DNA from 3 places in the Rossellomorea sp. FM04394 genome. Region 1 is predicted to be linked to each of the others. Evidence: predicted binding sites of a transcription regulator. Region 1 holds the regulator's gene; each other region holds the start of a gene.
What was found. Region 1 encodes Rex, which represses fermentation and respiration genes when NADH is low (regulators of the CRP and FNR family bind a similar motif). Its sites were predicted from a motif close to TTGTGAAATATTTCACAA; they were not measured.

Region 1 (10,514 bases):
GCGGGAAAAACGACGTTTACTAAGGGATTGGCGAAAGGCCTTGGTATTTCGAAGACCGTAAACAGTCCAACCTTCACAATCATAAAAGAATATCGGGGGCGTTTGCCTCTCTATCATATGGATGTTTATCGGCTGGATGATTCCTTTGAAGACTTGGGATTCGATGAATATTTTGAGGGGGAAGGTGTGACCGTCGTTGAGTGGGCTCACTTGATTCAAGATCAACTCCCGAAAGCACTATTGGGTTTATCAATTTTCAGGGAAGGTGATTCTGAAAGAAGAATCGTGTTGAAACCTAATGGAGAAAGATATAGAGAGTTGTGTAAGGAGGTTGTTTTATGACGATATTATCCATCGATACCTCTAATTATCCTTTAGGTGTTGCCCTGAGTGAAGAGGATAAGGTGATTGGAGAGTATATTACCTATATAAAAAAAAATCATTCTGTAAGGGCGATGCCTGCTATTGAACAATTGATGGAGGATTGTGGGATAGAGGCTAAGGACTTAACGAAGATTGTCGTAGCAAATGGACCCGGTTCTTATACAGGTGTCCGCATTGGAGTTACGTTAGCAAAGACGCTGGCATGGTCATTGAATATTCCTCTTATACCCGTATCAAGTCTTGCCACACTGGCTTCGTCTGGACGATATTTTCCCGGTTATATTGTACCTTTATTTGATGCAAGAAGAGGTCAGGTATACACAGGACTGTATGAATTCAAGGACGATCAACTTACGTGTGTTGAAAAAGATTGTAATATAATGCTTGATAAATGGGCCACTACGTTAAAAGATTTAAATAAAGATATCTTATTCGTAGGTAATGATGTAACGATTCATGAAAGCACCATTAAAGAGATAGTAGGAGATCAAGCGAAGATTGCTCCATTTATCAGTCATAATCCACGTCCCTCTGAGCTCGCTTTCATAGGGGCCGGTTTACCTGAAACTTCAGCCCATGAGGTACTCCCTAATTATATACGAATGGCTGAAGCAGAAGTGAAATGGCTGGAATCTCAAAAAAATTCTTAATAGAGATAGAGGATCGTTAGAAAATGGACATACGATTTATGACGGTTGATGATTTAGATGCTGTAATGGACATTGAAATGAAATCTTTTAGCATTCCTTGGAGTCGAGACGCTTTCTTGAATGAGATTGAACATAACCATCTATCTACCTATCTTGTTGTCGAGGATGGCGACCATGTTGCGGGATATTGTGGAGTGTGGCTTGTGGTGGATGAGGCTCATATCACCAATGTAGCCGTGCTCCCCGAATACCGGGGACAGGGACTGGGTGAAGGTCTTATGCGTAAGATCATGGGCATTGCCACCCAGTTTGGAGCTCGTGTGATGACCCTTGAAGTCAGAGTATCCAATGTAGCTGCACAGCATTTATACAGAAAGCTTGGGTTCCAAGATGGTGGAATTCGGAAGCGGTATTATTCGGATAATCAAGAAGATGCTTTAGTAATGTGGGTGAATTTATGAATAAAGATACGTTTGTACTGGGAATTGAGACGAGCTGTGATGAAACGGCTGTCGCGATTATTAAAAATGGAACTGAGATTGTGACGAATATTGTTTCCTCTCAGATTGAAAGTCATAAGCGATTCGGTGGAGTGGTACCTGAAATTGCTTCTCGTCATCACGTGGAGCAGGTCACATATGTGTTAGAGGAAGCGCTTCAACAAGCCGGGATGACGATGGAGGAGATTGATTGTGTGGCCGTGACGGAGGGTCCTGGTTTAGTAGGAGCACTTCTGATTGGGGTAAACGCAGCAAAGGCACTTGCTTTTGCTCACAATAAACCGTTAGTGGGTGTCCATCATATTGCGGGGCATATCTATGCGAATCGTCTAGTGAAAGAGATGAAGTTTCCTCTTCTTTCTTTGGTTGTATCCGGGGGACATACGGAGCTTGTGTTAATGAAAGAGCATGGTTCGTTTCAGGTAATTGGAGAAACACGGGATGACGCTGCCGGGGAGGCCTATGATAAGGTAGCGCGAACATTGAGTCTTCCTTATCCAGGTGGCCCCCATATCGATCGGCTGGCTCAAGAAGGAGAACCTACCCTTGATTTGCCGCGGGCATGGCTTGAGGAAGGTTCATTTGATTTCAGTTTTAGTGGATTGAAATCGGCTGTTATTAACACACTGCACAACGCCAAGCAAAAAGGGGTAACCATTCATCCACAAGACCTGGCAGCCAGTTTTCAGGCTAGTGTGATTGATGTGTTGGTAACGAAGACGGTTAAGGCTGTGGAGGAATATAAAGTCGAGCAGGTGTTATTGGCTGGCGGGGTTGCAGCTAATAAAGGGTTACGGGGAGCTCTTAATGATGCGTTTGAAGAAATAGAAGCTGAGCTGGTCATCCCGCCGTTATCCCTTTGTACAGATAATGCCGCTATGATTGCAGCGGCAGGAACGGTTTTATTCGAACAAGGAAAAAGAGGCGGCATGGATATGAATGCACATCCCGGGCTTGATATAGAGAATTTTTAATAGTGAAAGCTTAAACGTTAACTTCGTTTAAGCTTTTTCTCTTTGTAGAACTGTTATTTACAAGTTGTTAATAGACGGAGGAACATGTGAATATCTTGTGGTTAACTTATAGCAAAAAAGGTAGCAAGAAAAGAAAAAGGAACGAACATACGTTTTATCAACAGTTTGTGGATAAGTTGTTAATAACTTTGTATAAGTTGTGTACATTATGTGAAAAAGGGATGGGAAAAATAGCCTATTCCATACAATCGACTGTGGATAATTCAGGTTTTGAATGTGGATAATGTGGAAAAGTTGTGTGAATAACGGTTGTTTAGGATTTTGATTGTGGATAATGATGTGGAATAAGAAAAGGGCGGGGAGCAAGATGTTTGAATACTTATCCCCAACCCTGTGGATTATTGTTCTCCTTGAAGAAGTTCTTCTAGTTCTGTCCATTCTTCCAATAGAGATTCAAGCTCTTCTTTTTCTTTTGTCAGTGCTTCATTGATATCTTGGACTTTTTCATGATCTTGAAAGATCTCCGGGTCGCAAAGGAGGTCTTCTTTTTCTTGAATATTTTCTTCCAGGATTTCCATTTGGTTTTCAATTTCGTCGACTCTTCTTCTTCGTTGACGCTCAAGTTTTTTTGCTTCTTTATCGATTTTATGAGATTGCTTTTGAATGGTACCTTGTGAAACAGGTTGCCCTTGCTCCATCTGCTCGAGTGCTGCCAGTTCTTCCTGCTGTTGCAATTTTTCTATATAATAATCATAATCGCCAAGATATTCTGTTGATCCCTTCCTGGAAAGTTCAACAACCTTTGTAGCGATGCGATTGATGAAATAACGGTCATGAGACACAAAAAGGATCGTTCCTGGATAGTCAATCAAGGCATTCTCCAATACTTCTTTACTGTCCAAGTCAAGATGGTTTGTCGGTTCGTCCAGGATGAGGACATTCCCTTTTTCCATCATAAGTTTGGAGAGAGCGAGTCGAGCTTTCTCTCCACCGCTAAGTGTGGAAACAGGCTTTAAGACATCTTCCCCTGAGAATAAAAAGTTTCCGAGTACGGTTCTGATTTCTTTTTCCATTTTCATCGGGTACTCGTCCCACAGCTCATTTAAAACGGTCTTATTGGAAGAGAGTTCAGCTTGTTCTTGATCGTAATAACTAATCGAAACATTTGAACCAAATTTAAACCCACCTTCAAGAGGATGGAGTTTATTCACTAATGTTTTCAATAGGGTAGACTTACCGATACCGTTAGGACCAACAAGAGCGATGCTGTCTCCCTTTTTTATAGAGAAATCGATGTGAGATGAAATCTGTTCGGCTTTACCATATCCGATGGTCAGATCTTGGACGTGAAGAACATCATTCCCGCTTGGACGATCAATTTGAAAAGCGAAGTTGGCAGATTTCTCATCTCCCAGCGGTTTATCCATTATATCCATTCGTTCCAGTTTTTTTCTGCGGCTTTGGGCCATTTTGGTAGTAGAAGCACGGGCGATATTTCGTTGGATAAAGTCTTCGAGTTTGGCGACTTCCTGTTGCTGGCGCTCGAACATCTTGAGATCCTTCTCGTAGTCTTCTGCTTTCTGTTCAAGGTATTTACTGTAGTTACCCAAGTATTTTTTGCTTCGATTTCGTGAAATTTCATACACTTGATTGACGACGCTATCCAAGAAGTAACGATCATGGGAAACGATCAGGACAGCACCTTCATAGCTTTGAAGGTACGTCTCAAGCCACGATAAAGTCTCAATATCAAGGTGGTTGGTAGGCTCATCAAGAATAAGGATGTCCGGCTTGGTCAATAGAAGCTTACCAAGTGCCAGACGGGTTTTCTGACCACCGCTTAAAGTAGAGATCTTCGTTTCATAATCAAAGTCGGCAAAATTCAATCCATGAAGGACAGAACGAATATCGGCTTCATATTGATAGCCGCCGGAATCTTTGAAGCGTACTTGAAGCTCATCATATTCCTTTAATACCCGTTGATATAAATCTTCTTGTTCATAAACAGAAGGATCGGCCATTTGTTTCTCAAGTTGTCTTAATTGTTTTTCCTGAGTTTGTAATTCTTCGAATACGGTCAGCATTTCTGACCAAATCGAAAGCTCTGATTCCAAGCCTGTGTTTTGCGCGAGGTATCCAATGGAAACCCCTTTTGGTTTCGTGATATCTCCGGAGTCATAGGAGAGATGACCTGCAATTATTTTTAGAAGAGTCGATTTTCCTGCTCCGTTGCGTCCAACGAGAGCCACCCGATCTCTTGTCTGTATCTCAAGCTTAATATTTGATAGGATATTATCGGCACCAAAGTTTTTCGTAAGTTGATTCACTTGTAGTAGAATCATGACGTTTCACCTCTATTTCATAGTGCTAGTGTACCGTATTATGGAGGGGAACGGCAATAAATCGACTATTAATCTTCGTACACTTAGGATAAAATATAGTGTATGATGGGAAGTAGAGTTTTAAATTCTGTATGCTTTCTATTTTGGAAGCGGTATCAGAGGTTTTTGAATAGATGTGGGGGAATACAATATGAACCAGGATACAACGAAAATTCCACAGGCAACGGCTAAGCGCCTTCCGCTATATTATCGCTTTATTAAGAATCTGTACTCATCGGGAAAGCAGAGAGTTTCATCGAAAGAATTGAGTGAAGCGGTGAAGGTTGATTCTGCTACGATACGCAGAGATTTTTCTTATTTTGGTGCTTTGGGGAAAAAGGGTTATGGATACAATGTAAATTACCTTTTATCCTTTTTTCGTAAGACATTAGATCAAGATGCCATTACGAAGGTTGTACTGATAGGAGTAGGGAATCTCGGTACAGCTTTTCTTCATTATAATTTCATAAAAAATAATAATACTAAGATTGAAATGGCTTTTGAAGTGGATGAAAAGAAGGTTGGGACGCAAATCAGCGATGTACCCGTTTTTCATTTAGATGATTTAGAAGAGCGTCTTGAGGGGCATGATATTGAAGTGGCCATTCTAACGGTTCCGGCATCTTCTGCTCAAAATATCACAGACCGATTGGTTTCTTCTAATATTAAGGGGATCCTGAATTTCACTCCTGCGAGATTGACGGTTCCGGACCATATTCGCGTGCATCATATTGATTTAGCAGTTGAGCTTCAATCGCTGGTATATTTCTTAAAGCATTATTCAGAGGATGACACGGAAATGTCACAAGATGGAATCATATCCGAATAGAAAATGATTCGTATATACGTTATGATAGAATGGTAAAAGAGGAGGTGTCTCATTATGTTAGGTGCAGGTAGTATTGTACTGATAACGGTTGTTGCTTTACTGATTTTCGGACCAAAGAAATTGCCTGAGTTAGGGAAAGCAGCTGGTAATACATTACGTGAATTTAAAAATGCAACAAAGGGCTTAGCAGATGATGAGGACGATACTAGTAAAAAAGCTAAGTAGGGTAGGATGAACGCCATGAGTCAAAGTCAAAGAGACATGACAGTCTATGAACATATAGGAGAATTGCAAAAACGACTCATGTTTGTAGTCGTTTTCTTCTTGTTAGCGGTAATCGTCAGTTTTTTTCTTGCGGAGCCGTTGATTCGATATTTGCAGCACGCAGATGAAGCGAAAGAATTAACCATGAACGCTTTCAGGATCACAGATCCTCTCAAAATCTATATGGAGATGATCATGTTTATTGCGATCATCATGACATCACCCATCATTCTATATCAAGTATGGTCGTTCGTAAGTCCAGGCTTATATGAGAAAGAGAGAAAGGTAACGCTCAGTTACATACCGATTTCTGTCCTTCTCTTCTTAGGTGGATTGTCATTTTCATATTTTATTTTGTTTCCATATGTCGTGAAATTCATGATGGGTTTATCCACCAATCTGAATATCGAGCAAGTAATTGGAATTAATGAATACTTTCATTTCCTGTTTCAAATAACCATCCCATTCGGCTTTCTATTTCAACTGCCGGTTATAATGCTGTTTCTGACACGCCTGGGGATTATTACCCCGATGCTCCTGGTACAAATGAGAAAAGTGGCGTACTTCATATTGTTAGTCGTCGCGGCTTTTATTACACCGCCGGACATCGTCTCGCATTTAATGGTAACCGTTCCTTTGCTTCTTCTTTATGAAATCAGTATTTGGATCTCTAAGATCGGATTTAAGAAGGTTTTAGAAGCAGAACAAAAGCTTGAAATGGAACAATTTGAGGATATAAATAAGGATTGATCAAATGATCAATCCTTATTTTTTATTCTCTATTTTCTTTTTGATCTTGAAATGCAGCATCACCATCCGCAACCCGGATCCAAAATCAAGGGTTGCCAGAAAGACGAGCATATAAGTGAAAAATCCCCAACCATCATCCTGTACATTTTGCACAGCAAAGTATGTGAAGAGCACACCGAGAAGGAGATAGATCACGCCTGAAAATAGTGGTGATCTCCTCATAGAAATAATCCTCCAATAAATCCTTGTATTTGTTCAGCTTCGTTGATCATTTTTTCAATTTCATCCTTATAAATAGATTGCATTAGAACGACCGTTGTATTCATGGCAACGTGGGCAAATATTGGAACCAGAATCCGCTTCGTTTTGACGTATAGAAACGCAAACGTAAAGCCCATTGCAGAGTACAAGATCACATGCTCAGGCTCAAAATGAGCAAGGGCAAAGATAACAGAACTGATTAACGCGGCGAAGAAGAAATTCATCTTCTCGTAAAGTACACCGAAGATAATCTTTCTGAAAACAATCTCTTCTAATATAGGGCCAATGATCGCAGCGACCATCATCGATAGCGGTACCTTTTCGATAATCCCGATAATCATTTGCGTATTTTCAGATCCCATCTCGATCCCTAACGCATACTCAATTTGTATTGCGATGGATTGAGCGATGAACGCCATAAATATCCCCACTATAGCCCACACAATTGAACTTCCTGCATTCATTGGTGCGGAACGTTCAAGATTGGTGCTTGTCTCGCTCTTTCTCAGAATGCCCCAGACGACGAGGAGAGTTAATGTAAAGCTGATCACAAGCCAGTATCCCGGAACGACATTTCGTAATGTCTGCTCTGGAATCGCAAGGACATCAGCACCAATCTTAAATAAAAGGGGTATCCCGACAACACTGGAAAGCTGCATTACGATATAGGCAATTAAGATAAATCCGAAATGTTTTTTCAACGTTTGATCTCCTTTAATACCTGTTAGATGAAGGACTAATAATTCGTCCTGAACATACTCCTGTACAATTCTACTAAGAAAAGAGAAAGTGTTCAAATTTAAGGGGTTTGCTCTTCAATCGATTTAAGAATAAAGACGTATGGGGAGGCATAGTATAGGAGGGTGTGAAAAAAAGAGAAATATGACGAAAAAAATTTTAAGCAGGACTCTTGCAAAATGAAAACGAATTAATTAATATAATAGTTGTGTTAGCACTCACAACAAGCGAGTGCTAATAAATATCATTTACATAATTTCAAGGAGGTTGTTTCACTTGTTAAAACCACTAGGTGATCGCGTCGTTATCGAGCTAGTTGAGTCAGAAGAAAAAACAGCAAGCGGTATTGTGCTACCGGATTCCGCAAAGGAAAAGCCACAAGAAGGTAAAGTGATGGCTGTAGGTACTGGTCGCATTCTTGACAACGGTGAGCGCGTTGCTCTTGAGGTAGCTGTCGGCGATCGAATCATTTTCTCTAAATACGCTGGTACAGAAGTGAAATACCAAGGCACAGAATACTTGATCCTTCGTGATAGCGATATTCTGGCTGTAGTTGGCGAATAATCAAACTTCGTATATAAACAATATTCTATTTAAATAAGAGGAGGACTTTATCAATGGCTAAAGATATTAAATTCAGCGAAGAAGCACGCCGTTCCATGCTTCGCGGTGTAGATCAATTAGCAAATGCAGTAAAAGTAACTCTTGGACCAAAAGGACGTAACGTGGTACTTGAGAAGAAGTTCGGTTCACCACTTATTACAAATGATGGTGTAACGATTGCAAAAGAAATTGAATTAGAAGATGCATTCGAAAACATGGGTGCAAAACTGGTTGCTGAAGTAGCAAGCAAAACAAATGAAATCGCAGGTGATGGTACAACGACTGCAACGGTCCTTGCTCAAGCGATGATCCGCGAAGGTCTTAAAAACGTAACAGCCGGTGCTAACCCTGTTGGCGTTCGTAAAGGTATCGAAAAAGCGGTTCAAGCTGCTATCGAAGAATTAAAAGTGATCTCTAAGCCGATCGAAGGTAAAGATTCAATCGCTCAAGTTGCGGCAATCTCAGCGGCTGACGAAGAAGTGGGTCAACTGATTGCAGAAGCAATGGAGCGCGTGGGGAACGACGGTGTCATCACAATCGAAGAATCTAAAGGTTTCACTACTGAACTTGACGTAGTGGAAGGTATGCAGTTCGACCGTGGATATGCATCTCCATACATGGTCACTGATTCTGATAAAATGGAAGCTGTTCTTGAAAATCCATATATCTTAATCACTGACAAGAAAATCGGCAACATCCAAGAAGTACTTCCTGTTCTTGAGCAAGTCGTACAACAAGGTAAGCCACTATTAATGGTAGCTGAAGATGTTGAAGGTGAAGCTCTCGCAACACTTGTTGTGAACAAACTTCGCGGAACATTCAACGCTGTTGCTGTCAAAGCTCCTGGCTTCGGTGACCGTCGTAAAGCAATGCTAGAAGACTTAGCAGTACTTACTGGTGGAGAAGTGATCACAGAGGATCTTGGATTAGATCTTAAATCTGCGAACATCACTCAACTTGGCCGCGCTGCGAAAGTAGTGGTAACGAAAGAAAACACTACTGTCGTTGAAGGTTCTGGAGATCCGGAAAAAATCGCAGCTCGCGTAAATCAAATCCGTGCTCAATTAGAAGAGTCCACTTCTGAATTTGATAAAGAAAAATTACAAGAGCGCCTTGCTAAGCTTGCAGGTGGAGTAGCAGTCGTGAAAGTCGGAGCTGCAACTGAAACTGAGCTTAAAGAGCGTAAACTTCGTATCGAAGACGCATTGAACTCTACTCGTGCAGCAGTAGAAGAAGGTATCGTATCCGGTGGTGGTACTGCCCTTGTGAACGTATACAACAAAGTAGCATCAATCGAAGCGGATGCAGATGTAGCAACTGGTATTAACATCGTGCTGCGTGCTCTAGAAGAGCCGATCCGTCAAATCGCTCACAACGCTGGACTCGAAGGTTCTATCATCGTAGAACGTCTGAAGAAGGAAGAAGTAGGTGTCGGTTTCAACGCAGCTACTGGTGAGTGGGTAAACATGATCGAAAAAGGTATCGTAGATCCTACGAAAGTAACTCGTTCTGCGCTTCAAAACGCAGCGTCTGTAGCAGCAATGTTCTTGACTACTGAAGCGGTAGTTGCTGACATTCCTGAAGAAGGCGGCGGCATGCCTGACATGAGCGGCATGGGCGGCATGGGTGGAATGGGCGGCATGATGTAAAATGCCGACCGTTTCACTCTTGTGAAGCAGTCCGATGTATAAATAGTAAGTAAAAAGACTACTTCCTAGTTATAGGAGGTAGTCTTTTTAGTTATGAGCCAGGCTTCCATAATACCTTTAACAGTTCACCATCGAAAAGGTTCGTATCAATGTTACATGTTTCTGCGTCGATTCCATATTGCCATCCAAATGCCAGGGAGCCTTCCGGTGCTTCGGGATTGAATTCAGGTGCCTCTGCCTGAGTTGTGATTCCGACATTTGGTGAAGCAGTCCAAATATAATTTTCTTCCAGTATGGCGTTATTACTCTGAGCGGCTGCGTTATAAGATTGATATAAAGCTCTTTCAGGATCGAAGATTCCATAAATCCCTGATTCATAAGGGGAGGCAGAAATCGTTTCAAACCATCCTCTGATAAATTCCGCATCTACCGGATAGGTTGGTTCAATATCGGCAAATAGGGCGACACCAGAGGGAATCCCGAGATCCTGGGCATATCCGATTGCTTCTCTTGCTTCATTTATTCCATTTT
Region 2 (10,514 bases), 1.4 Mb from region 1:
TTGAAAGCCTTTTATTGGCCTTATAAAAGGCATTTTATCATTTCAATGATCTTTTTGATCTTTGTTACCGGCATTACTGTTGTCTATCCAATGATCCTGCAAATCACGATCGATGATGTGATTCTGCAAGGGAACTACCAGTGGATTCCTTACCTGGCATTCGGGTTTATCGGCATCATGATAGTGAAGGGTGTTGCTACCTTTATTCAACAATATAATGGAGATCTATTCGGTATTACTTCCGTTTACAGACTGAGAAACGAACTGTATGAAAAGCTTCAGTTCCTTCCATTCAGTTACTACGATAATGCCAAAACAGGGGATCTCATGTCCCGGCTGACGGCAGATGTAGAAGCATTCCGTTTCTTCTTATCATTTGGTTTTTCCGAATTGCTTCGCTTTTTCCTTTTGGTAACGGTAAGCTTTGGGGTTATGTTCTACTACTCACCTCAACTGACATTTGTCACCCTCGTTTCCTTACCATTTCTGGCGATTGCCGTATACAAATTTGATAAAGCGGTTCACCCGGCTTTCAGGGGCATCAGAAAATCATTCGGAAAGCTGAACACCAATGTACAAGAAAATATTTCAGGAATCAATACAGTAAAATCCTTATCGCGGGAAGATCATCAAATCAACAAATTCAACCGATCAAACGGTGATTATAAAGATAAGTACCTTTTCACCTCGGACATCTGGGCAAAGTACTTTCCATTAATGGAGTTCTTGGGAAATGTAAGCGTGGTGACACTCCTCGCATATGGTGGTTATCTGGTGATGAACGGCAACCTTCAACCAGGAGAGCTTGTCGCGTTCTACAGTTTAGTGTGGTACATTATCTGGCCGATCATGAATCTTGGATTTACGATTAACTTGTTTTCCCAATCGAAAGCATCAGGGGAACGTTTACTCGAGATACTTGAAGTGGATGAAGAAATAAAAGATCATCAAGATGTTCTTCACGTTGATCGAATGAAGGGTGAAGTGGAGTTCAAGCATGTGTCCCTGAATTACACCGTTCATGATGAAGCTGCACTGGAGGATATTTCCTTCAAAGCAGAACCCGGAAAAGTCATCGGTCTGATCGGAGGGACCGGCTCGGGTAAAACAAGTATCACACAACTCATTACACGTTTCTATGAACCCGAAGAAGGAGAAATTCTCATTGATGGCCGGGACCTGAAAGACTACTCTTTAAAGTCCCTGCGTAAAAATATTGGATTCGTCCTTCAGGAGTCTTTCTTATTTTCCTCGACCATCAAAGCCAATATTTCGTACGGGCGACCTGAAGCAACCATGGATGAAATCATGGAAGCAGCCAAACGGGCACAAGCTCATGATTTCATTTCAGAACTGCCTGATGGCTACGACACAAGACTCGGAGAAAGAGGTTTAGGTCTTTCCGGTGGCCAAAAGCAGCGAATTGCCATAGCCCGTGCGATCTGTACAGATCCATCGATCCTGATCCTTGATGACGCTACAAGCGCCGTAGACATGGAAACCGAATTCAGAATTCAAAAAGCGCTGAAAGAAGTGATGTCGGATCGAACGACCTTTATCATTGCACACCGAATTTCGTCTCTTAAGCATGCAGACGAAATCCTCGTACTGGAAAACGGGAAAGTCGTCGAAAGGGGAGTTCATGAATTCCTACTGAAGAATAATGGGCCGTATCAACGGATCTATGACATCCAATACAAGGACCAGAAAAAAATATTACAAACTCAGGAAGGGTAGGTGAGTGGATTTGAGTCAGAAAAACAAAGTGAACAAAAGCGTACTAAGCAGATTCCATTACTCTACAGATCAAGTGATTGATAAGCCGTTTAACTGGGAACAACTCTACCGGTTACTAACGTATTTAAAACCCTATTCTAAAAAACTTCTGCCCTTATCCATCATCACCGTTCTGATCACAACAGCAGTACGATTGATCGTACCTATTCTGATCGGGGTATACACATTAGACAAAGCAATCAGGCAGAAGGATTCCAATTTACTCTTTACACTAGTTGGAATTATCGCGGGACTCTATGTATTGAACTACGTTGCAAACGTGCTCAGAATCAGATGGATGAATCAGCTGGGGCAAGGGGTCATTTACGATCTCAGAAAGCATCTTTTCAGCCATGTTCAATGGTTATCCCATCGCTTCTTTGATCAGAGGTCAGCCGGTTCCATCCTGGTCCGGATCATGAATGACATTAACTCCCTGCAGGAACTCTTTACAAACGGAGTTATAAATCTCTTGATGGATATCATTCTACTTATTGGAATCATCGTCATCCTATTTACGTTAAGTCCTGAGTTAACACTGGCCGTCATGGTCATTCTGCCAATCATGTTTTTTATCTCAACCAGCTTACGGAAAAACATCCGCAGATCCTGGCAGATGGTACGACTCAAACAATCGAAGCTAAATTCCCATCTTAATGAAAGCATTCAGGGGATCCGTGTTACTCAATCATTCACTCAAGAAAAAGAAAACATGGCCTTCTTCGATGGGGTAAACACCGAAAACTTCGATAGCTGGAGAACAGCCACAAAGAAAAATGCCATGTTCCGCCCGCTGGTAGAATTGACAAACGCCATCGGTACAGCGGTCCTCATATGGTACGGTGCCCATCTTATCCAAGGCGGCTCATTGGAACTCGGAGAATTCGTTTCATTCGCCTTCTACCTGGGGATGTTCTGGGAGCCCATTTCAAGGCTCGGTCAAGTATATAATCAACTACTGATCGGTATGGCTTCATCAGAGCGTATCTTCGAATTCCTCGATGAACAACCGATTGTAAATGAAAAAACGAATGCAGTGAACCTGACTGACATCAAAGGAAGAATTCAGTTTGAGAATGTTGAATTCTCCTACGATGACAAACGAAAAGCATTGCAAAACATTAACCTTGAAATGAAAGCCGGCCAAACCGTCGCATTAGTCGGTCATACCGGTTCAGGAAAAACCACGATCGCCAACCTGATCAGCCGTTTTTACGACCCGACGAAAGGTGAAGTGAAGATTGATGGGGTGAACCTGAGGGATGCATCCGTTTCAAGCTTAAGAAGCCAAATCAGCATCGTACTTCAGGATACCTTCATCTTCTCCGGAACGATCATGGATAACATCCGATTTGGACGTCCAGATGCTACGGACGAAGAGGTTAAGAAAGCAGCCGAAGCAATCGGAGCTAATGAATTCATCGAGAAGCTTTCTAATGGATACGAGACCGAAGTTGAAGAACGGGGGAACGTATTATCAGTCGGTGAAAGACAATTACTGTCATTCGCCCGAGCACTCTTGGCAAACCCGAGAATCATCATATTGGATGAAGCGACAGCATCCATCGATACAGAAACAGAAGTCAAAATCCAAAACGCACTGAAAAAACTACTGAACGGCCGGACCGCGATCATCATCGCCCACCGCCTATCCACGATCCGTGAATCGGACAATATCTTTGTTCTGGAAAATGGAAGAATCAAAGAATCCGGTAACCACGATGAGCTGATGGAGCAGCAGGGTGATTATTATGAGCTGGTTAAATCGCAGTTCAGGATGTTGGATGCGATGTAAGTTGAGAGGAGCCCCGCACAGGTGTGTGGGGTTTTTTTCGTTGTAGTTATGGGAGGGGGAGTTGTACGGTGGGGTTGCGGAACTTGTCGGAATTTGCAGAACGGTTGGTATTGTGAAAATAAGGTTGATATAATGAAAAAACGGTTGATAAATTTAAATTTTGGTTGATAAAACAAAATAACAGTTGATAAATTTCTATTACGGTCGATAAAAAAATCATTACTGAAATTTTTCCAATAATAAAGGGAATTCTTATTTGAAAGTAGAATACTATTATTACCAAATTCGAAAGGAATGATAATTTGATCATTAAAGTAAGAGAAATCCCCCTAATTATCCTCTATTTTGAAGCCTTGTTAAGGAGGCTACCCCGGGAATCCAGCCTCAGATCCAAGATTGAAGAAAACTTGCTTAAAGCTTGGGCAGGTTACCATGGAGAGTGTAAAGTAGACCGGCAAGTGAGTACAATCGATAATGAACACATGCTCGTCCTTAACGATCTACGCATACCAATGGGGGAGAGTTTCTTCCAAATTGATACTCTAATTCTCACTAGAAATTTTATATTGATTTTAGAAATAAAAAATATAGCGGGATCAATGGAATTCGGAACTCAATTTGAACAATTTTCCCGTACTCTTAATGGAGAAGTAACAGGCTTTCCCAATCCCCTCTCTCAAGCGAATAGATATAAGATACACCTCACACAATGGCTCCAAAAGAAAAAACTCCCTATTATCCCAATTGAATTTTTAGTTGTATTCACAAACTCTTCTTCATTGATATCTACCTCTAGTCAGAGTAAAAATACTTTAGGTAGGGCTATCAGAATAGAGAATCTCGTTGCGAAATTTCTTACCATTCAACAAAGCTGCTCTAATTCGAATTCAATTCTTGAAATGAAAGAAATTAATAAAATTGCCAATTCCCTAATGAAGGAGAATGCTCCATATTCTAAATTTAACCAACAGCATGAAGGGATCATACGCGGTGTTATGTGTACCCGATGCGAGAGATTCAATATGGTACGTAACATGAGGTCTTGGTACTGTCCTGATTGTGGAGAATTTGACCGGAATGCTCACCAACAGACTATTTATGATTACTTATTACTTGTAAACCCAAATATCACCAACAAACAAGCAAGAGAGTTCTTAGGTGTTGAATCCTCCAGAGTGGCCTATCATCTCCTAAATAACATGGACCTTTCTTCAAAAGGTAAAGGAAAAGGTAGAATCTACTATCTCCCAAAAAACCTCAGTCATCAGTAATCTCTAGTAAAATTAAGCCCCATCATCCCCAAGCAACATCATTGCCAACCACCCTAAAAACCCCTAATATAAAGGTAGAACCAATGTTTGTGAAAAACGTCACAAAATATTCATGTTCAACACATCACAAACTCATTTTCAGGTTTTATAATGGACCATAAGTGATAAACAGGAGGAAAGAGCTGTTTACGAAAAAAAGTAATTCGGTAGGGGGAGTAGTGAATGGTTTTGGATAGTGTGATTTTGAGTAGAATGCTCACGTCGACAACCCTTGCATTCCATATTATATTTGCGACGATTGGGGTAGGGGTGCCGATCATGATTGCCATTGCAGAGTTTATGGGGATCAAACGGAATGATCCCCATTATCTATTGCTTGCTAGAAGATGGGCAAGGGGATTTACCATTACAGTTGCGGTGGGGGTTGTAACCGGTACAGCCATAGGGTTGCAGCTGTCCTTATTATGGCCTTCGTTTATGCAGGTGGCCGGACAGTTGATTGCCCTGCCCTTGTTTATGGAAACTTTTGCGTTTTTCTTTGAGGCTATCTTTTTAGGAATCTATCTTTATACTTGGGACCGATTTAAGAATAAGTGGATTCACTGGCTGCTGACGATTCCCGTTATGATTGGTTCTTCAGCTTCTGCGTTGTTCATTACGACGGTAAATGCGTTTATGAACACTCCTCAAGGGTTTGAATTGGAAAATGGGAAAGCAATTAATATCGATCCGATTGCTGCGATGTTGAATCCGGCAACTCCTACAAAAGTGTTTCACGTATTGACGACTGCCTATTTAACATCTGCTTTAGTGTTGGCGGCGATTACGGCATTTGCGATTCTTCGTAAGAAAGGCGGGGAGTATCATAAGAAAGCCCTGCGTTTAACGATGGTTTCTGCACTGATTTTCGCTTTTGCCACTGCTTTGGCAGGGGACTTATCAGCCAAATTCCTGGCAGAGTATCAGCCTGAGAAGCTCGCCGCAGCAGAATGGCACTTTGAAACGGAAGAGAATGCGGATCTGATCGTATTTGGAACACTGGATGAAAATAATGAGGTCCATAATGAGATACGCTTACCCGGATTCTTAAGTTTTCTGGCAGGGAGTTCTTTTGAAACAGAGGTTATTGGTCTGAATGAATTTCCTGAAGATGAACGGCCGCCTTTATGGATTCACTATATGTTCGACCTGATGGTATCAATTGGATTTTACAGTATCTTTATTTCAGCTGCATTTATTTTATTCTGGAAGTGGAAGAAGCGAAATGAATGGAACAAGCCTCTTTTATGGGGTATTGTAGCGAGTGGACCACTTGCGATGCTGGCGATTGAATTTGGTTGGATTTATGCCGAGGTGGGGCGACAGCCGTGGATCATGAGAGGGTATATGAAAGTGGCAGATGCTGCAACGAAAGCCGATGGAGTAGGCTTGACGTTTGCATTGTTTGTTGGTCTCTATATCCTCCTGGGCGTGCTATGTGTGGTTGTATTAATCAAAATGTTTAAAAATAAGCCTGCAGAGGCGGAATTAGAACAACGTTTTCCTAAGAAAGCGAGTTAATGAGAAATAAAAGGGCTCCTTCTTTAGTAGTCGAGGAGAAGGGGCTTCAAGCTTTAAGGGAGGAATGGGCATGAGTTTGGAAGTAGTAGGGATTACCGTATTGTGGATATTCCTTTACGGGTACCTTATTGTGGCATCGATTGATTTCGGGGCTGGCTTCTTCGCCTTTTATGGAAGAATGAAAGGCAAGGAGCATACATTAAACGTGTTGATCAGCAGATATCTTTCTCCGGTATGGGAAGTAACAAACGTCTTTTTTGTCTTCTTCTTTGTGGGTCTTGTCGGTTTTTTTCCCGACGCAGCCTATTATTATGGAACGGCATTATTACTTCCGGGAAGTATCGCCATCATCTTGCTTGCCATAAGGGGAAGCTTCTATGCATTTGGAAATTACGGCTCAAAGGATAATATCGTGTATCTGTTTTTATACGGAGCAACCGGGTTATTAATTCCTGCTTCTCTATCGACGGCATTAACGATCTCAGAAGGCGGGTTTCTGGAAGAAAAGGGAGATAAGGTCATCTTCCTGGCCGGGGAGCTTTTTACCAGTCCTTATTCATGGAGTGTGGTGGCCCTCTCCATTGTGTCGGTGTTATTTATTAGTGCGACTTTTCTAACCTATTATGCAAATCGTGCAGGGGATATGGATTCCAGGGAGGAATTAAGAAAGTTTTCTCTGTTTTGGAGTCCACCGACCATTCTAGCAAGCTTATTAGTGTTTGTGTCTTTAAGAGAGCATAATGCAGAGCATTTTACAAAGGCCATTGATATTTGGTGGATGTTTGGGTTATCACTCCTATGCTTCTTCGGTGCATCACTCTTAATCTATCTGCGTAAGAATTTTGGAACTGCCTTTATTTTGGTTATGCTGCAATTCTTCTTTGCCTTCTTTGGCTACGGTGCATCGCATTTACCTTATATTCTAAAACCGTTCATTACGATTGAAACGAGTGTAACGAATCCAACAATGGGAATGGCACTGGTAATCGTCTTCATAGCAGGGTTGCTATTATTGATTCCATCTCTTTACTTGTTAATGAGACTGTTTTTATTTGATGCAGATTATGTTAAAGGTAAGAAGTGATGATGGAAGAGGGTGTTGTTAAAATGCTCCTCTAAATTTAATACAGGGAACGACAGGGAGAAATTTCATTTTCTCCTTTTTTTTGTGCTAAAATATAGAATATATAGAGTGCGGGGGGATGTAGGGTGAAAAAAGAGTTTGTGGTTGTTGGATTAGGGCGATTTGGAGGCAGTATTGTACGTTCATTATCCGATCAAGGCATGGAAGTTATGGCGATTGATCAGGATGAAGATAAAGTAAATGAATTCTCTTCTATTGCCTCTCATGCGGTAGTGGCAGATTCAACGGATGAATCCGTTTTAAAGAGCCTGGGAATCAGAAATTTTGATCACGTCATTGTGGCTATTGGGGACGATATCCAATCCAGTATCTTAACTACCTTGATGATGAAAGAAATCGGGGTGAAGAACATTACAGTCAAGGCTCAAAATGATTATCATGAAAAAGTATTACGGAAAATAGGTGCGAACCAAGTCGTTCATCCAGAGCGCGACATGGGAAGAAGGATTGCTCATAATATCGTTTCGAATAATGTACTGGATTACTTAGAGCTATCGGATGAGCACTCCATCGTGGAGATTGTGGCGAATGAAAACCTGAGCGGGAACTCGTTGATCGATCTGGATATCCGTGCTCAATTCGGAATCAATATTGTGGCGATTAAAAGGCAAAAGGATATTATTGTGTCGCCCCAAGCCGATGAACAGATTCGTGAAGGAGATATCCTGATCGTAATCGGGGCGGATACGGATATTAACCGTTTTGAAAAGAAGGTTTTATAATAAAGAAGAGGCTGCCCTTTATATCGGGTCAGCCTCTTTTTTGGTAGATCAGACTTCCATAATGATTGGTAAAATCATAGGACGACGTTTTGTTTTTTCATATAGGAATGGAGCCAGTGTATCTGTGATTTCATTTTTGATTTCTGACCATTGAGAAGTTCTTCTCTCAAGAACTTTGTTCAGATGTTTAGAAATAAGTGTTTGAGCTTCATTGATAAGATCACCTGATTCACGCATGTACACAAATCCTCTTGAAATCAGGTCCGGTCCAGAAGCAATCTTGAAATCTTTCATATCGATGCTTACCACTACGATGACTAAGCCTTCTTCAGAAAGGATACGGCGGTCACGAAGGACGATATTACCGATATCACCAATACCGCTTCCGTCGATATAGACGTTTCCAGAAGGGATTTTACCAGCAACTTGTGCGGAGTCATTGCTTAATGCAAGTACCTCACCATTGTCCATTATGAAGCAGTTATCAGGCTGTACTCCACAATCTACACCAAGCTGTGCGTGCATCTTCTGCATGCGGAATTCACCATGTATCGGCATAAAGAAGGTAGGATTCATCAGGCGGAGCATTAACTTCATCTCTTGTTGTCCACCATGACCGGATGTATGGATATCACTTAATGGGCCATGAATGACTTCTGCTCCAGCACGATATAATAGGTTGATTGTACGATTTACACTGATCGTATTTCCAGGGATCGGTGAAGAAGAGAATACAACTGTGTCACCAGGCTGGATCTGAATCTGACGGTGAGTACCGTTTGCGATTCTTGATAATGCAGCCATTGGTTCACCCTGGGAACCTGTGCATAATATCGCGACTTCATTCGCAGGTAAACGATTTATTTGGTTATGTTCAATGAATGTATCTTTAGGGGCGTTGATATACCCTAATTCTTGACCGATCGTAATGGCCGCTTCCATGCTTCTTCCAAATACAGCGACTTTTCTATTATGAAAGACAGCTGCTTCAACCACTTGTTGTAAACGGTGAATATTAGAAGCGAAAGTAGCGAATATAACACGACCGTCCACTTTGCGGAAAATGTCATTGATGCTTTCTCCGACTTTACGTTCCGACATTGTGAAGTTTGGAACTTCAGCGTTTGTACTATCAGATAGAAGACAAAGTACGCCTTCTTTTCCGATTTCAGCCATTTTGGTTAAGTTCGCGGGTTCACCAACCGGCGTGAAATCAAATTTAAAGTCACCTGTGTGTACAACATTACCAGGTGGTGTTTTCACGACAATTCCGTATGAATCCGGAATACTATGAGTCGTTCTGAAGAAGGTTACGGACGTCTTGCGGAATTTAACGATGTCATCTTCTTTGATTACATTAAGTTTCGCATTTCGTAATAAACCGTGCTCTTCAAGCTTGTTTTTAATAAGTCCCAGTGCGAGCTTCCCGCCGTAAATCGGGATGTTTAATTCGCGAAGTAAATAGGGGATTCCACCAATATGGTCTTCATGTCCATGTGTCACGAAAAGCCCTTTGATTTTATCTGCATTCTTCACCAGATACGTATAGTCTGGGATTACGTAATCGATGCCGAGCAGTTCGTCTTCAGGAAACTTGATTCCTGCATCGATCAGGATGATTTCGTCTTGGAATTGTACGCCGTATGTGTTTTTACCGATTTCACCTAAACCGCCAAGGGCAAATACTGCGGTTTGGTCATTCTTGACAAATTTCATTTAATTATTGCTCCAACTCGAAAGAATGATGGTTTTCTTCATACTCTAAAAAAGCGCCCTCTAGCTTTTGTACGAATTCAATGTTATACGGTTTGTCTTTTAATTTCAGGCGTACTTCACGTTCTGAATCTGCTTCCATGTAAAGAGATTGAGTGCATTCGCGAACAGGCACTTCTGCTTTACTTTCTTGATAAAATACTTTAAAAATCATGTTTTTTCTCTCTCCTTATCCGTTTTCAAAAAATCTAACTTTCATCTATGATAAAAAAGTTATCAACTACATAACAAAAGCGGCGTCATAAACCCTATCCGCATAAAACCTTAATCCGGTTGAGGGATGTGTGTGGATTATGAAGAATAGGCTAGACGCTGGAGCTGGACATTAGAGGGCTGGTTTCCCTGCTAATAGGTATAGATATACCATTGTGGTCTGAACAGTTACTATGTTCATATATGGCTCATTTACGCCCTGTGGTAAAAAAACGATTGATAAAAGTATCATTTCCTTAACACAGGGCGACCTTTCAGTA
Region 3 (10,514 bases), 1.0 Mb from region 1:
TTAAAGAAAGAGGGCTTTGATTATTTGGCAGCGATCAATACGGATTTCATCTCTCCGATCTATGACGGGGACTGTAAACGATATATTTACACGGGTGCTGCAGGAAAGCTTCTGCCAAGCTTTTATATATATGGAAGAGAGGCGCATGTAGGGGATGTGCTGACATCCATCGATCCAACTGTGATCGCTTCCAAAATCAATCTAGAAATCAATCAGAACTTAGATTATCTGGAGGATATACCAGGTGAATTCACCCTTCCGCCATCTTGCTTGTATTTCAAGGATGATAAGCATACGTATAATGTCCAAACCCCTCTTAGCGCCTCTCTATACTTCAACTATTTTGTATACGAGAGAACCGCACGGGAAGTGCTCTACGATATGAAGAAGGCAGCATTAAAGGCAGTAAATGAACTGGAAGAACGGAGTAAAAAACAGTTTGAAGAGTATCGGAGCTATCATGGCTTCCCTGAAAGGGAGTTTTCCTGGGAAGTAGAAGTGTTGACGTTACGGGAGTATATCTTCTGGCTGAAGGAAAGAGGCATCGATCCGGATCCTGTCATGAAAAAGATCTTTCATGATATGGAGGGAGAAGATAGAAGAACAATTGCATATACCATGGTGGAGGCCTTGCAGCATCTGGATCCCGATCGAACACCCAGGGTGATCATCTTTTTCGCACCTCCATTTTTGCCTCACAACTTTGTGAATGAAGAAAATGAGTATGGCAAAAAGGTACGGGAAGTATTGGGGACATGTTTAAACGATATAGCAAATGAAACCGGTGAAGAATTCGTCATCAAACGGTTTTTCCCTTATCTCGCAGATGGCAGTTTTCTCTCTCTTCATGAAGAAGACGAGGATATCGAGGTCTTTAAAAAGAACCTGCCACTGATCGATCATTTGTATCCTGTCCCTATCGAAATGATCCGCAAGCTGAACATCCCTTCTATTAATATAGGAGTATATGGAAAGGATGGGCATCAGTGGACAGAGAGAGTGTATAAACCTTACACATTCTCTGTACTGCCGGAAATCATCCAGCGGGTGACGAAGGATTTATTGAAGATATGATGTGCCGGGAAAAACAGAACAAAAAGAGAGGTCATTCGCTTAGCGAACGGCCTCTCTTTTTTAATTGGCTATTTTACAATTTTTGTAGATTGGCTGAATTAATTAAGAGAACGGCTGGATTAATGATGGTTTCCGCCGGATTATCCAGAAAACCGGCCGGATTATTGATGATTTCGGCTGGATTCGATAGGACATCAATGAAGTACCGGACCATGATCGCCACAAATCCATTGAAAAAGTTGATTTCAAATGAAGTATCCATATTTCCTATGAATCGATCAGACTTCTATTTTAAAATATCCCCTCACGCCGCATTCAGATCTACCTGTATTCTTAAATTGTCATAAAAAGGTCAATCCTAAAAGATGCAAGAAGGGACCAAGTTTACTATAATAGAGATATTAATTTGTGAAATATTTCACTAACTTTTTAACTTTTGGAGTTGAGATAAGTTATGAAAGAGCTTAATCAAATGGCTAAACAGCAGAAATCATCCATGATGACGCTTTACGGAACGTCCCTTATGATGGGAGGAGTCGTGATTGGACAAGCTTATTTGCTGGTCAGCATTGTAGATGAAATGTTTATAGAGGGAGCTCTGTTTCAAGACATCCTCCCAATGCTTGGTGCTTTGCTCCTTATTCTAGTGGGAAGGGCAGCACTTTCTTATGTGAACGGACGAACAGGAATCAAGATGGCTTCGAAGGTAAAGAGTGATTTGAGAAAACGGCTATTAATTAAGTGGGCAAAAAATCCACTTCAAGCATCCATTCAAGGTCAGTCGGGACAAAAGGTCAGTACGATGATGGATGCAGTCGATGGTTTGGACGGGTATTACAGTCAGTATGTACCTCAAAGAATTCAAACGACGATTGTCCCGTTGATTCTTTTAATGACTATTTTTACTGAGCATGTGTATACGGGTCTGATCATGGTGATTACAGCTCCGTTCATTCCTTTGTTTATGGCGATTATCGGAGTCATGACAAAGAATAAATCCGAGAAGCAAATGGATAGGCTGACGGCTTTTTCGGGACGATTTCTCGATACCCTGCAAGGATTGACTACCTTGAAGCTACTTGGGAGAGGGAAGCAACAAAAAGAGGGGATACGTTCTGCCAGCCTTGACTTTCGTGAAGCCACGATGGAAGTGTTAAAGACTGCCTTCTTATCTTCCTTGATGTTAGAGTTTATCTCCATGTTAAGCATTGGATTGATTGCCCTGGAAGTGGGGCTTCGATTAGTCGTCTTCGAAAGTATTTCATTCTTCACAGCATTCTTTGTTCTCGTTCTTGCACCAGAGTTCTATCTTTCATTAAAAGAGCTGGGGCATGCCTTTCATACCGGGCGCGGGAGCATGGGAGCCGGTAAGAAGGTCTTTGAAGAGCTTGAAGAGAAGGATCAACCAGTAAAATGGGGAGAGAAGAAGTTTGAAAAGAGTGGGACTCCTCCAACAATTACCCTATGTAACGCAGGGTTTTCCTACGGGGATAAGGGATTTAATCTTCGAGGAATTACGGCTGCTTTTCCTTCCTGCAGCCAAGTGGCGATCGTCGGTCAAAGTGGAGCAGGAAAAACTACGCTCCTTCACCTTTTATCAGGTCTTCTGAACCCCTCTGAGGGAGACATTTTGATTGATGGACTTTCGAGAAGTGATTATGGGGAGAGAGACTGGTTTGATCAACTAAGTTATATCTCACAGAATCCTTACTTATTCTCGGGCACGATTGCCGAAAATATTGCCGTTGGCGGACGAAAGGGTGTCACCCTGGAAGAGATCGAATACGCTGCTGAAAAAGCAGGAATCTCACAAATGATTGCAGGTCTCGATAAAGGATATGAGACCCCGATTGGTGAAGCAGGAAGAGGGCTTTCTGGTGGAGAAAAACAGCGTATGGCCATAGCCAGGGCTTTTCTCAAAAAGCCGGCTCTAATTCTCTTCGACGAACCGACAACGGGATTGGATCTTCAAACGGAGAGGATACTGCAATCATCCATACAGGAATTATCAAAGAATTCAACAGTGATTACAGTAGCTCACCGTCTTCATACAATTCGTGAAGCGGATCAAATTTTGTTTTTAGAAAATGGGAGATTAGCGGGCATAGGAAATCATGAGGAATTAATGAAGTCTACTTCTCACTATCGTGATATGGTGACTGTACAGCAAGGAGTGAAACGTTAGATGAAAGAGTTAGGGTTTGTCGTAAGGCTGATGATGAAGGAAAAGAAGGATATTGTGTATTCTATTCTTTTTGGCTTTTTGGCCGGGTTAACCTCGGTCGGACTATTTGCTTCCAGTGGCTATTTAATTTCTAAAGCGGCCTTGGAGGTACCTCTTTATGCTCTGACGGTAATGATTGCTCTCTTGAAGCTGTTCGGTTTCACGAAGGCATTAAGCCGGTATGCGGAACGTTATTTCTCCCATCGGGCTACGTTCACGATTCTTTCGAACTTGCGGGTTTCCATCTATGAAAAAATCGAGCCGCTGGCGCCGGGGATTTTCGGGCGATATCGAAGTGGAGATCTTCTTTCAAGAATCGTAGGAGACGTAGAGAGCTTACAGAATTTCTTTCTTCGTGTCTTCTATCCACCGATTATCCTGGTGATGGTGTTCTTAAGTACGATCTTGTTTACGATGTTTTATTCTGTTTCTGTTGCATTGATCCTTATTGGGGGGCTTCTGTTGACGGGATTTATGGTCCCGGCCTATTTCGCTTTTAAACAGAGAAAAATAGAAACGACCTTACGGGAAAGACGAGGGGATTTATCCACAGAGGTAACGGAATTTCTTTATGGATTCAGAGATTTGAAAATATATCAAAGACTGGAGGACAAAGAGAAAAGTCTTGTTCAAGCAGCAACAGGATATGTGAGCGAGCAAAAACGGGAGAGCATCTATTCTCTCTATAGTCATTCAACGAACATCCTGGTTTCCCAGCTCATTTCATGGATCGTTTTGGCTTTAGGAGCTTATTCAGTCGGGGCCGGTCAAATGGATGGAATATATCTTGCGATGCTTGTCATGATCTCGTTAACCGTATTCGAAAATGCCACACCAATGGCGATTATGCCTATACACTATGAAGATTCACGAAGAGCGGCAGCCAGACTCTCTTATGTTATTTCCGAAGAACGCATCGAGAGGGACGGACCTTCATTATGCGGGACTCTTGATGGGGATGCTCCGTCATTCAGCATGAAGGATGTCAGCTTTTCCTTCGATGGAGAGGAGAGAAAGACATTGGAAGAGGTGAGTCTTGAGCTGCCTGCAGGCTCGAAAACGGCGATCGTGGGACCTTCGGGATCAGGGAAGTCCACATTGCTTCAATTGTTATTAAACTTTTACTCAACGGATCAGGGATCCATTTTCGTGAATGGTGCTTCAATTAAAGATATCGATAAAGAGTCGTTATGGGAGCATGCCAATGTGGTTCTTCAAGAAAATCATTTCTTCTACGGCACAATGAAGGATAATCTTATGCTGGTGCGTGACGATCTGACAGACGGGGAAATGGAATCGGCACTTGGAATAGTGAAGTTGGATCACTTTTCTTTAGAGGACACCGTATTAGAAAAAGGCGAGAATCTTTCTGGTGGAGAAAAGCAGCGATTAGCGATTGCCAGGGCCCTATTGAAAGGATCACCCTTATGGATGCTCGATGAACCGACATCTTCCGTAGATGCTTTGATGGAGAGAGAGATTTTTAATCATCTTTATACAGAAGCGCAAGGTGATACACTGATCCTGATCAGTCACCGGTTGACAGGTCTTGAGGAAATGGATCAAATCATCGTCATGGATCAAGGAAAGGTTGTGGAGGCAGGAAGGTTTGAAGAGCTAATGCAGGCAAAAGGATACTTCTATGAAATGAAACAGATTGAAAAGAGTGTGCTCTTTTAAAAGATAGAAAAAGCCGCATCCCCTGGGACGCGGCTTTTTCATAGGCTTATTCTGCCCAATCAATTAAGTTACGGATATCTAAGCGATCTGACTTACGTGCTTTTTGAAGCGGTTTCCCAATCGTAATCAGCATGATCGGGATATAACGCTCCGACACATTGAATTCGCTTGCGAGAGCTGCCGGATTGAAGCCGCCAATCGGGCAAGTATCCCAGCCCTTCGCCTTCGCAGCAAGCATGAATTGCATGGCAGCCAGGGAAGCATTACTGAATGCTGCGTCCCGTGGGTATTCGTCACGGCTGTATGCCCCGTTGATTTGTTTCTTCAGAACCTCTTTAATTTCAGCCGTCATTTCCCCTTTTTCAATGGCCGGGTCAAAAACAGGATCGATGTTCTTATTGGCTTCCAAGTCACCAAGTATAGCCACAACGGCAGATGCATCATGTACTTGCTGCTGGTGATAGGCAATCGGAAGTAGTCGTTCTTGAACTTCTTTATGATCGAATACAAGGAATTTCCACTGTTGAAGATTCCAGGCAGAGGGAGCTTTCCCTGCTGTTTCGAGCAGGCTGACTAATTCTTCGCGGGGGATCTCCACTTGAGGGTCGTACACTTTCGTTGAGCGTCGTTCATCGACTACTTGAAAGAAATTATCCATGATAAAGCCTCCTTGATGTTTAAAAAAGTGTTATAATATGGTATATATTTGTACGTTACTTACTTTTTGTAAGTGTATAAGCAATATGAACAATATAACCGACGTTTTATTTTGCGTCAAGGGTTAAAGATTTAGGATGTGTGAATGAAAATGGAAACAAAACTTTGTCCGAAATACGCCTCTGCCTTTGAATTATTAGGGAAGCGCTGGATCGGTATGATTATAAAGGTATTATTTGAAGGAACATGCCGTTTTAAAGATATAAATGAAGAAATACCAAATATCAGTCAAAAGGTGTTGACTGACAGGTTGAAGGAATTGGAGGACCATGGGATAGTGTCCAGGGAAGTTCTCGACGAAAAGCCGGTCAAGGTACTCTATAGCCTGACGAAAAAGGGTAGAGAACTAGAGCAGGTGATGGATGCCGTCCAGGTTTGGGCAGTGAAATGGGTAAAATAAAAGCCTGCTTCATTGAGGGCAGGCTATAGTTTAAGTTTATTGTTGTATATGTGCTCAAATGGATCCTCTTCATCGCGGGGATCATAGAAATGGATGGGCTTTAATGCAACGTAGCTTCCTCCGATGATGATGGCACAGAGAACGGGTAAGTATAAAATACCGAGCATAGTATAGCCTCCTTATCATGTTTTAGGGATTGGAAATGCCATTCTGGCCCCTTTCATGATTAACTCTAAAGTGTGAAACGCGTTTCAGAGCAAGCGTTTTATTTGAGTTTTGTGCACAATCGGTAGGGGCCATTCAGAATATCTAACGAGGGGTATGAGTATGACAAATATTCGCAGTATCGCGAAGCTTGCGGGAGTCTCGGTTTCAACGGTTTCAAGGGTATTAAATGAACACCCTTATGTGAAAGAAGAAAAACGTCAAAAGGTTCTCGAGGCCGTCGAGCAATTAAATTATATAAAAAACGCAAACGCTGTCCATTTATCCAAAGGCAAGACCTATAGTATAGGAGTTGTTTTGCCGTATTTGAACCTACCTTACTTCGGAGAGATTCTTCAAGGAATAGCAGGGGAAGCATTGAAACATGGATACCATCTTCAGCTTTTCCAAACGAATTATGACAGGGGAGCGGAACTTGACGCCTTTCATCGAATGCAAATGAAGGAAGTGGATGGATTGATCCTGACGTCGCGCTCCAATTCACTGGATGTACTTGCCCCATTCATCGGTCCCAATGTGGTTTTTTGTGAAAATGTGTACGATCCCACATATAAAAAGGTGTTCATTAATCACTACGAGGGAATAAGAAATGGACTCAAATACCTTTATTCAAAGGGTCATTCAAGGATCGGCCTGTGCTTGAACAGGACTTTCGGGACGAATAGCGAGGAAAGGATACGGGGGTTCTACGATAGCTCAGAAGCTGCCGGACATCCAGTGCGTGAAGAGTGGATCTTCTATGACTGCTATCATCTTCAAGATGGGAGAGATGTGGTAAAAGCTTGGGAACAGCAGAAAGAAAAACCCTCAGCCCTTATCGTAACGAGTGATCAGGTTTCAGCCGGTATTGTGACAGAGGCTGGTAAAAGAGGAATCAGGATACCAGATGATTTGGCTATACTAAGCTTCGATAATCATCCCATTGCCGATGCAATGGACATTACGTCCTTTGAAGTCCCGATACGAAAAGTGGGAGAAGAATCGTTTAAACTATTTCTTGAAAATGGGAATCCTCAACCGGTGCTACTGGAAACGTCATTATTGGAAAGAGGGACCGTATAAGTTCCTCAAGGGATTAGAGGAGGAGAAAAGGATGCCTGGGAATAAAGATGAACAAATGTTGATCATTTTAATGGGCGTTGTTGCTTTTATTGTGTTGCTTGTTATAGTAGGGAAATATCTTGTTTAGGACTTTTTTGACCTTGTCTTCATAACTCATTTGTTTCTGCCATATGGTAAGAGTAGTGAAGCGGTAGGTGAATGTATCATGTGGTCTGAATTCAAACAATTCATTTCAAGGGGGAATGTCGTTGATTTAGCGATTGCGGTCATCATAGGCTCAGCGTTTGGGAAAATAGTTGAGTCACTCGTTCAAGACATGATGATGCCGGCAATCGGAGTTTTATTTGGCGGCATTAATTTAGAAGGCCTGCACCTTCGAATCGGAGCAGAGGTGATTGAATTGGGGAAGTTTCTTCAAGCCCTTGTAGACTTTCTTCTCGTTGCCATGAGCATTTTTCTGATGATTAAGGTGGTCAACCGCTTAAAAGGCGGAGAGAAGCAGTACAAAGTGAAGCAAACGACGAACCTTGAGGTCTTACAGGAAATCAGGGATATTTTGAAAGATGATCAAAAACCTTCCCTTAGACAAGGTTTCCAGAGACCGGGTGAGGAGTTCACCAAAAGTGGTATGAAAATTCAAATGAGAACCGAAAGAAAAACAAGGTGAATTCATGATCATTGACCTAAATCCTACTTTTATAGTAGGATTACTTTGTGTTGTGTGACTATTTTTAAATCCTACAGACAAATGGGGTAATGATCGTGAAAAAAATTCATATTATTCATGAAAACAGTGATTGGACCAATCATTTAACTACTCGTCTCGACGAGCTTCAATTGCCTTATGAGGAATGGTTCCTGGATCAAGGAGTCGTCGATTTATCATCAGAACCGCCAGAAGGTGTTTTCTATAATCGAATCAGTGCATCTTCCCATACACGAAATCATCGTTTTGCGCCTGAGTTAACGGAAAGCGTTCTTTCTTGGTTAGAAAGATATGATAGAAAGGTACTGAATGGAAGCCGTGCCCTTCGGTTGGAAGTGAGTAAGGTGAATCAGTATATGGCCTTGAACGCTGCAGGCATCAAGACACCTAAAACCATTGCGGCCGTTGGAAAAGAGCAAATAATCGAAGCTGCTGAAAAGCTTGATAAACCATCCTTTATCACCAAGCATAATCGTGCTGGAAAAGGATTGGGAGTTCAGCTGTTTCATTCAGTTGATCCTTTGAAAAACTATGTATCCAGCGATGCGTTTGAAGAACCGTTAGACGGAACGACGCTTATCCAGGAATACATCGAAGCACCAGACGCTTCGATTACACGGTGTGAGTTCATTGGCGGCAAATTCATTTATGCTGTGAAGGTGGATACGTCAAAAGGATTTGAACTATGTCCGGCTGATGTCTGTCAGGTCGATGATTTATTCTGTCCAGTGGGGGAGCAAGAGGAGAAGCCTAAGTTCCAAATCAGGGAAAACTTTTCCCATGAAATCCTTTCAACCTACGAAGCATTCTTAAAAGGAAACCGGATTGATGTAGCCGGGATAGAATTCATTCAAGACAAAGAAGGCACCATCTACACGTATGATGTGAACACCAATACAAACTACAACAAGGATGCCGAGGCGAGGTACGGACAATACGGGATGCTTGAGCTGGCAAAATATCTTGGTGAACAACTAAAAACTGTGTAAGTTGATGACTCTCCTGTACAATTACAGGAGAGTTGTCTTATGTAAATGCAAGATTACATATATAATTGTAACGATTCTCGTAGTAGTATGGTAGAATTTCTATAAAGTAGACAATATCTGTGAAAGGTCAAAGGGTAAGTATGATTATCTTTAATCAGGATGTTATTAATAATTTCTTTTATATCATTTTGAGTATTTTTTTAATTTTTTTCCTTGTTGAAAGAAAAATGATACAGGGCTGGTATACAAGGTTTGCAACCCTTATTTCTTTGAGTGTGGCCATTATCCTGTGCATGCTTTCCCCTATCTATCAAAATCCTTACTGCGTTCATGATTTACGGATGATCCCTTTTGTACTCGGGATTATGTATGGAGGACCCTATACGGGGATTGCACTTTTAGCTGTCTTATTGGTTTCCAGGACAATGATATATGGGTGGAGTATAGTGGCCTTTGTTATTTATGTGGTGATTTACATCTTGACGGTTATCGGGATGAAGTGGTTCGATTTCGACGGGTTAACCAGTCGGAAGAAGATCCTATTCTCAGTGATGCTCTTTACCGTCCATTCCATAGTAGCAGCCCTTATTGCCAATGCCATGACCGTGTTCGTGATTGATGAAAGCTATTTGATTAATTTCATCTTACTCCCTTCATTGGGAATGCTTATCCTGACATACATATGTGAGACATTGCTGAAACAGATCCAAATCAAACAAGCACTCGTGAAAATAGAAAAAATGGAAGTACTGTCTCAGTTGGCAGCCAGCATCTCACACGAGGTGAAGAATCCCTTAACCGTTATTAAAGGGTTTCTGAGACTGCTCAATCAAGAAAATCTTCCGGTAGGAAAAAAAGAGCAATACTTAGCGATCGCATCCTCAGAACTGAAACGGGCAGAAGAAATCATCAACGACTATCTTACATTTGCTAAGCCAGACCCTGATCATGTGGAGAACATCTCCATTTCTGAGCAACTCAATAAGCTCGTCGATATGGTCGAACCACTGAGCAACCAGCAATCGGTGGTAGTGCATAATAGCATCATCGACGCCACCATCATCGGCAATACACGAAGCTTTCAGCAAGCATTTCTCAACATCATCAAAAATGCGATTGAATCCATGCCGAAGGGGGGGACCCTCACGATACTTTCGAAGGTTCAAAAGGGGAACGTCAGTATCTCTATTACTGACACTGGAGTCGGGATGACCCCTGAACAGCAAGCCAGGCTGGGTGAACCTTATTTTTCTACAAAAGAGAAAGGAACGGGTCTTGGGCTAATGGTTTCCTATCGTATCATTGAAGCGATGAGAGGCGTCATTACAGTTGAAAGTAGAGTCGGCAAGGGGACGAGTTTTCAGATTGTGTTTCCTGTGGATCGTATGAAAGGCCCTTCATCTTTATAACGGGTTCCGTTTAGGGAGGGAACACCTT

Region 2: ACCB35_RS08525 (cytochrome ubiquinol oxidase subunit I) is a predicted target of Rex. The motif match lies at 4,930-4,947, and genes of this name have one in related genera.
Region 3: cydD (thiol reductant ABC exporter subunit CydD) is a predicted target of Rex. The motif match lies at 1,481-1,498, and genes of this name have one in related genera.

What each region holds. Positions count from the first base shown of each region.
Region 1 covers NZ_CP168654.1:262,397-272,910, forward strand. Annotated here, with positions in the region: gene tsaE (tRNA (adenosine(37)-N6)-threonylcarbamoyltransferase complex ATPase subunit type 1 TsaE) at 1-342, shown strand, start outside; gene tsaB (tRNA (adenosine(37)-N6)-threonylcarbamoyltransferase complex dimerization subunit type 1 TsaB) at 339-1,034, shown strand; gene rimI (ribosomal protein S18-alanine N-acetyltransferase) at 1,058-1,495, shown strand; gene tsaD (tRNA (adenosine(37)-N6)-threonylcarbamoyltransferase complex transferase subunit TsaD) at 1,492-2,508, shown strand; gene ACCB35_RS01500 (ABC-F family ATP-binding cassette domain-containing protein) at 2,907-4,850, opposite strand; gene ACCB35_RS01505 (redox-sensing transcriptional repressor Rex) at 5,041-5,718, shown strand; gene ACCB35_RS01510 (twin-arginine translocase TatA/TatE family subunit) at 5,773-5,943, shown strand; gene tatC (twin-arginine translocase subunit TatC) at 5,959-6,732, shown strand; gene ACCB35_RS01520 (YdiK family protein) at 6,748-6,954, opposite strand; gene ACCB35_RS01525 (lysostaphin resistance A-like protein) at 6,951-7,694, opposite strand; gene groES (co-chaperone GroES) at 8,008-8,295, shown strand; gene groL (chaperonin GroEL) at 8,349-9,983, shown strand; gene ACCB35_RS01540 (glycoside hydrolase domain-containing protein) at 10,075-10,514, opposite strand, start outside.
Region 2 covers NZ_CP168654.1:1,694,132-1,704,645, forward strand. Annotated here, with positions in the region: gene ACCB35_RS08510 (ABC transporter ATP-binding protein) at 1-1,737, shown strand, start outside; gene ACCB35_RS08515 (ABC transporter ATP-binding protein) at 1,742-3,571, shown strand; gene ACCB35_RS08520 (nuclease-related domain-containing protein) at 3,874-4,842, shown strand; gene ACCB35_RS08525 (cytochrome ubiquinol oxidase subunit I) at 5,065-6,402, shown strand; gene ACCB35_RS08530 (cytochrome d ubiquinol oxidase subunit II) at 6,473-7,486, shown strand; gene ACCB35_RS08535 (TrkA family potassium uptake protein) at 7,612-8,268, shown strand; gene rnjA (ribonuclease J1) at 8,317-9,984, opposite strand; gene ACCB35_RS08545 (DNA-dependent RNA polymerase subunit epsilon) at 9,989-10,195, opposite strand.
Region 3 covers NZ_CP168654.1:1,312,158-1,322,671, forward strand. Annotated here, with positions in the region: gene ACCB35_RS06605 (M20/M25/M40 family metallo-hydrolase) at 1-1,074, shown strand, start outside; gene ACCB35_RS06610 (hypothetical protein) at 1,148-1,336, opposite strand; gene cydD (thiol reductant ABC exporter subunit CydD) at 1,529-3,259, shown strand; gene cydC (thiol reductant ABC exporter subunit CydC) at 3,260-4,978, shown strand; gene ACCB35_RS06625 (nitroreductase family protein) at 5,025-5,636, opposite strand; gene ACCB35_RS06630 (winged helix-turn-helix transcriptional regulator) at 5,781-6,095, shown strand; gene ACCB35_RS06635 (hypothetical protein) at 6,119-6,262, opposite strand; gene ACCB35_RS06640 (LacI family DNA-binding transcriptional regulator) at 6,423-7,382, shown strand; gene mscL (large conductance mechanosensitive channel protein MscL) at 7,588-8,049, shown strand; gene ACCB35_RS06650 (RimK family alpha-L-glutamate ligase) at 8,145-9,077, shown strand; gene ACCB35_RS06655 (ATP-binding protein) at 9,305-10,486, shown strand.